One region of the Enterobacter huaxiensis genome, then DNA from elsewhere that is predicted to be linked to it. Evidence: predicted binding sites of a transcription regulator. Region 1 holds the regulator's gene; the other holds the start of a gene.

What was found. Region 1 encodes LexA, which represses DNA repair genes until DNA is damaged. Its sites were predicted from a motif close to TNCTGTATGTACATACAGNA; they were not measured.
Region 2: the regulator LexA is predicted to act here: its motif matches at 1,663-1,682, upstream of metR (HTH-type transcriptional regulator MetR).

Annotation. Positions count from the first base shown of each region.
Region 1 is NZ_CP043342.1:4,539,290-4,542,705, forward strand. It holds gene dinF (MATE family efflux transporter DinF) at 1-1,068, opposite strand, end outside; gene lexA (transcriptional repressor LexA) at 1,131-1,739, opposite strand; gene D5067_RS21680 (diacylglycerol kinase) at 1,848-2,216, opposite strand; gene plsB (glycerol-3-phosphate 1-O-acyltransferase PlsB) at 2,370-3,416, shown strand, end outside.
Region 2 is NZ_CP043342.1:198,082-201,497, reverse strand. It holds gene metE (5-methyltetrahydropteroyltriglutamate--homocysteine S-methyltransferase) at 1-1,597, opposite strand, end outside; gene metR (HTH-type transcriptional regulator MetR) at 1,714-2,667, shown strand; gene D5067_RS00970 (carboxylate/amino acid/amine transporter) at 2,555-3,416, opposite strand, start outside.

The DNA of each region.
Region 1 (3,416 bases):
CCAGACGATGTAGCGGTCTGCCAGTTCGCGTATTGCCGGTAACGAGGTCAGCAGTGCAATGATGTGGCTACCGAAGCAGGCATAAATCAGTGCAAAAGCCAGCGCAACAAGACCCGCCTGACGGCAGGCAGCCTGCCATACCTCCTGCAGCTGACCGCGTTGTCGCGCCCCGTAGGCCTGCCCGGAGTGCGCCTCAACGGCATAGGCGAAGCCATCAAGCGCGTAAGCCGTGAAGGTAAGCAGCGTCATCAGTACCGCATTGACCGCAACGATCTCAGGCCCAAGACGGGCGCCAAAGACCGTCAACGCGCCGAAACAGAGCTGAAGCAGGAGCGAGCGCAGCATGATGTCACGGTTAAGCGCCAGCAGCTTGCGGATGTTGCCGCGCCATGCGGTTTTCAGCATCGCGAGGGAGATGCCGCGCATGGCCAGCACGCGCCAGACCATCCACAGGCCGATGACAAACGTGCCGTATTCCGCAATGGCCGTCGCCAGCGCCGCGCCCCGCACGTTCATGTGCAGGCCCATCACCAGCCAGAGGTCGAGCACGATGTTCAGAAGGTTTCCCACTACCAGCAGGATAACCGGCGCGCGGGCATACTGAACGCCCAGCAGCCAGCCCAGCAGGACCAGGTTTGCCAGTGAGGCGGGTGCGCTGAGCCAGCGAATTTCGAGGAAGCGCCGCGCCTGCTCAAGTACCGCCTCGCTGCCGCCCACAATATGGAGTGCCAGATCGATCAGCGGCGTACGCAGCAATACGATTAAGGCGCCTGCGCCGAGCGCGAGAATGAGCGGCTGAACCAGCGCCCGCGCCAGGCGCAGCGGGTCTTTGGCGCCATACGCCTGTGCCGTCAGGCCTGTGGTGCTCATACGCAAAAAGAGCAGCAGCATAAAGAGGAAGCTGGTTGCCGTTGCGCCAATCGCTACGCCGCCCAGATAAACGGGTGAATCCAGATGACCAATGACCGCCGTATCCACCAGCCCCAATAGGGGAACGGTGATATTGGAGAAAATCATCGGCAGCGCAAGACGCCACAGTGCCTTATCAGAAGCCGTCAGCAGTGACATGAAAAATACCGGGAGTGGAAAGTCAATCAGGCTGCGGAGACCCGCAGCCTGTCAGGAAGAGATTACAGCCATTCACCGTTGCGGATAACACCCACTGCCAGACCTTCAATGGAGAAACTCTGTTCACGGAGATCCACCACGATAGGTGAGAATTCATTATTTTCTGGCAGAAGCTGTACCGTATTGCCCTGCTTTTTCAGGCGCTTAACGGTCACTTCGTCATCAATGCGCGCCACTACCACCTGGCCATTACGCACATCCTGCGTTTTATGTACCGCCAGCAGATCGCCATCGAGAATACCGATGTCTTTCATGGACATTCCGCTGACGCGCAGCAAGAAATCCGCACTCGGTTTGAACATGCCAGGATCGACCTGATAGTGTCCTTCGATATGCTGCTGTGCCAGCAGGGGTTCACCTGCGGCAACACGGCCAATTAGCGGGATACCCGTTTCTTCTTCCACCAGCAGGCGGATGCCGCGTGAAGCACCAGAAACAATCTCAATCACGCCTTTACGCGCCAGCGCTTTAAGGTGTTCTTCAGCAGCATTTGGAGAACGGAAGCCCAGACGCTGTGCGATTTCCGCACGCGTGGGTGGCATACCCGTCTGGCTGATGTGATCCCGGATGAGATCAAACACCTCTTGCTGCCTGGTCGTTAACGCTTTCATTCCGCCCCCTGGGTGTATATACAGTTATGCTGTGAGTATATACAGTCAAAGGCGAATTTGGAACCAAAAACTGCACAAAAAACCAGGGACTTAATTATTCTACGAGGCTCATCGGAAATGCGACCAAAGCAGCGTGACCCAGGTGATAGCCGCAGTGATAATCGCCAGTAACACAGCGGCAGACCCCATGTCTTTCGCGCGGCCTGAGAGCTCATGGAAATCCGAGCCAATCCGATCCACAACGGCCTCAATAGCGCTATTAAGAATTTCCACTATCATCACCAGAAGTACGGAACCGATGAGCAGTACGCGGGTAATAGCATCAACGTCAAGGAAACAGGCGATGATAACCGCGACGATAGCGGCAACGCCCTCCTGGCGAAATGCGGCTTCATTGACCCATGCGGCACGGAAACCTTTCCATGAATAGCCGGCAGCTTTGATGATTCGAGTAAACCCAGTGGTATTATTGGCCATTAATAGAACCTTTTATTGGAAATAGCGTCAGTAACTCTAGCAGCAGCGCGTTTCGCTGTAGCCGAAGTATGACGGGTAACAACAGAAATTTTGCGCGCTTTCTGTTATCCTTGCGCAGCAATTGCATTATTAACCAGAGGCTTTACATCGTTTATGTCCGGCTGGCCACGAATTTACTACAAATTACTTAATTTACCATTAAGCGTCCTGGTAAAAAGTAAGTCTATCCCAGCAGAACCCGCGCTGGAATTAGGGCTCGATACGTCGCGCCCTATTATGTACGTTTTGCCTTATAACTCTAAGGCAGACCTGTTGACGCTTCGCGCCCAGTGTCTGGCGCATGATTTACCCGACCCGCTTGAACCGCTGGAAGTCGATGGCACGCTGTTGCCACGCTACGTGTTTATCCACGGCGGGCCGCGCGTGTTCACCTATTACACGCCGAAAGAAGAGTCCATCAAGCTGTTCCATGACTACCTCGACCTGCACCGTAGCAATCCTGACCTGGATGTGCAGATGGTGCCGGTTTCCGTCATGTTTGGCCGCCGTCCGGGCCGCGAAAAGGGTGAAGAGAATCCACCGCTGCGCATGCTTAACGGCATCCAGAAATTCTTCGCGGTCTCCTGGCTTGGGCGCGACAGCTTTGTGCGCTTCTCCCCTTCCGTCTCCCTTCGCCGCATGGCGGACGAGCACGGGACCGATAAGATCATTGCGCAAAAACTGGCTCGCGTAGCGCGTATGCACTTCGCACGCCAGCGCCTGGCGGCCGTTGGGCCACGCCTTCCGGCGCGTCAGGATCTGTTCAACAAGCTGCTGGCCTCCAAAGCGATTGCTCGCGCGGTTGAAGACGAAGCGCGCAGTAAAAAGATTTCCCACGAGAAAGCACAGCAGAACGCCATTGCGCTGATGGAAGAGATCGCCGCGAACTTCTCCTACGAGATGATTCGTCTGTCCGATCGTATCCTGAGTTTTACCTGGAACCGTCTCTATCAGGGGATTAACGTCCATAACGCCGAGCGCGTGCGCCAGCTGGCGCATGACGGCCACGAGATTGTGTATGTGCCCTGCCACCGCAGTCACATGGACTATCTGCTGCTCTCCTACGTGCTTTACCACCAGGGCCTGGTACCTCCGCACATTGCGGCGGGTATCAACCTGAACTTCTGGCCAGCGGGCCCGATTTTCCGCCGCCTGGGTGCG
Region 2 (3,416 bases), 560 kb from region 1:
TGATCGGTTCCGGACGGCTGACGTCACCAATGACCACCGGCGGCTTCACGCAGCGGGAGCCGTAGCTCTGCACCCAGCCGTTCTGGGTAAAGACGAACCCGTCCAGGTGTTCGCCGAAGTATTCCACCATGTCGTTACGCTCGGCCTCGCCGTGGACCAGCACGTCCAGGCCCAGGCGCTCCTGCTCGATAATCGCCTGCTTGATGTGTTCTGCAATGCCGGTGCGATAGTTATTGGCATCCAGATTGCCCTTTTTGAAGTCCAGACGCAGGCCGCGGATCTCCGTTGTCTGCGGGAAAGAGCCTATCGTCGTGGTCGGCCACGCGGGCAGGTTGAAGCGGGCGCGCTGGGCTTCAGCACGGACTTCATAGGCGCTCTGGCGCTGACTGTCCTGGGCGGTAATGGCCGCCAGACGTTTCTCTACCGCCGGGTTGTGTACGCGAGCCGAGTGGCGACGCGCCCGGATCGGCGCGCTCCATTCGGCAATCGCCGCCGTGTCTCCGCCGTTCAGCGCGTCGCGCAGCAGCGCCAGTTCCTCACATTTTTGCAGGGCGAAAGCAAACCAGCTTTTCACCTCCGCATCCAGGCGGGTTTCCACGCTCAGATCGATCGGGCTGTGCAGCAGGGAGCAGGACGAGGCTACCCACAGCTCACGTTTGCCGACGATGTCTTTAACTTGTGCGTATTTTTCGGTGAGATCGGCGCGCCAGACGTTACGGCCGTTAATCAGGCCGGCGGAAAGCAGCCAGTCCGCTGGCAAACGCTTGTGCAGCTCCGCCACATCATCTTTACCGTGAACCAGGTCAACGTGCAGGCCCTGCACAGGAAGCGCGGTGATAGTCTTGAGGTTCGGCGTCACGCCTTCGAAATAGGTGGTTAGCAGCAGCTTCACCTGACCGGTGAGCGCGTCATACGCTGGTTTAAAGGCATCGAGCCATTCCTGGGGCAGCTCGAGCACCAGCGCCGGTTCGTCGATTTGCACCCACTGAATGCCGCGTTTCCCCAGCTCAATCAGCACCTGCTTGTACACGGGCAGAATGTCGTTCAGCAGGCTGAGGCGGTCGAACTGTTCGCCTTTCACCTTGCCCAGCCACAGGTAGGTTACCGGCCCCAGCAGCACGGGCTTCACCTGGTGGCCCAGCGCCAGCGCTTCGTCTACTTCGTCCAGAAGCTGCGTCCAGGTCAGCCTGAACTGCTGACCTTTCACGAACTCCGGCACCATATAGTGATAGTTGGTGTTGAACCACTTGGTCATTTCCGCCGCTGCCGCAGGCTCACCCGTTGGCGCCCGGCCGCGGCCGATGCGGAACAGGGTATCGATATCTACCGATCCATCTTTGTTCTGATGACGAGCCGGCACGTTGCCAAGCAGCAGGCTGGTCGTCAGAACATGGTCGTACCAGGCGAAATCGCCTACCGGCAGCAGGTCAATCCCCGCCTGTTTTTGCTGGTCCCAGTGGCGGGCGCGCAGTTCGCGGCCTACGGCCAGCAGTTCATCACGGGTGGCGTTGCCTGCCCAGTAGCTTTCTTGCGCTTTTTTCAGCTCGCGACGCAGGCCAACGCGAGGGAAACCGAGAGTGTGATTGCGGATTGTCATGGTGTACCCCTTGTAGAAATTCGTTATTTAGACGTCCAGATGTTTACACATCTATAATTGGCAGGTACTGTATATTCCTCAAGCGCAATATGTTCATGGCGAAGTGAAGGACTTTCATGATCGAGATTAAACACCTGAAAACGTTACAAGCGTTGCGGAACTGCGGTTCTCTTGCGGCGGCCGCGGCCACGCTGCACCAGACCCAGTCTGCCCTTTCTCACCAGTTCAGCGATCTGGAACAACGCCTCGGCTTTCGACTTTTTGTGCGTAAGAGCCAGCCTCTGCGCCTTACGCCGCAGGGCGAGATCCTGCTGCAGCTGGCCAATCAGGTACTGCCGCAGATCGCCAGCGCGCTGCAGTCCTGCAACGAGCCGCAGCAAACCACTTTACGTATCGCTATTGAGTGCCACAGCTGTATTCAGTGGCTGACCCCCGCGCTTGAGAACTTCCGCCAGAAGTGGCCGCAGGTGGAGATGGACTTTAAATCCGGTGTGACCTTTGACCCGCAGCCGTCGCTTCAGCAGGGCGAGCTGGATCTTGTCATGACCTCGGACATTCTGCCGCGCAGCGGGCTGCACTATTCACCAATGTTTGATTTTGAAGTGCGCCTGGTGCTGGCCCCGGACCATCCGCTGGCGGCTAAAACGCGCATCACGCCGGAAGATTTAGCCACTGAAACGCTGCTAATTTATCCGGTGCAGCGCAGCCGTCTGGATATCTGGCGTCACTTCCTGCAGCCTGCGGGCATTAGCCCACAGCTGAAAAGCGTGGATAACACGTTGCTGTTGATTCAGATGGTGGCGGCCAGAATGGGCATCGCGGCGCTGCCGCACTGGGTGGTGGAGAGTTTTGAACGCCAGGGCCTGGTGGTGACCAAAACCCTGGGCGATGGGCTGTGGAGCCGGCTGTACTCCGCCGTGCGCGACGGCGAGCAGCGTCAGCCGGTGACGGATGCGTTTATTCGCTCAGCGCGGAACCACGCGTGCGACCATCTTCCGTTTGTGCGGAGCGCGGAGCGACCCAGCGGCGATGTACCCACAGCGAAGCCAGGATCACCGCTCCCCCAATAAGGAAGCTCGGCCAGTGCGGCTGCTCCTGCCAGATGGCAAGGTTAACCAGCAGCCCCGCAGGCACGTGCACGTTGTTCATGATCCCCAGCGTACCGGCGTCTACCTGCGTAGCGCCGTAGTTCCACATGAAGTATCCCAGCCCTGACGCCACCACGCCCAGCCAGACCAAAACGCTCCACTGCACGGTGGTGGTCGGCAGCTTCTGCGGGTTACCGAGCATAAACCACGCCGCCACGGCGACTATCGCCGCGCCCATATAAAACCACGCAAACGCGTTGTGCTGCGGCATCGGGCGGGTCTCCATCAGGCGCTTATAGCCAACCATGCCGATGGCAAAGCTGATGTTGGCGAGCTGGACGAACATCAGACCGGTCCAGAAGTGATCGCTCACCTTGTCGTAACGGATAATTGCCGCCCCCACCACCGCCAGCGCGGCGCTCAGCAGGTATCCCCAGCGCAGACGGCGCTTGCTGAGCAGATCGTATATCAGCGTGATATAGAGCGGCGTCAGTACGGTGAACAGCAGGAATTCCGAGACGGAAAGGTAGACGTAGGCCCGGAAGCTGAACAGGTACATGATGCCAAGCTGCATCGCGCCCACCAGCATATACAGCAGGATCGTTTTCAGCGATTGCCCGCGCGTGCGCAGGAACGGCAAGAACACCAGCGCCGCCAGCCCCACGCGCATCAGCACCGAGAAGTAGCTGTCGACCGAACCGGCAAGGTATTCGCCAATCAGGCTAAAGGAG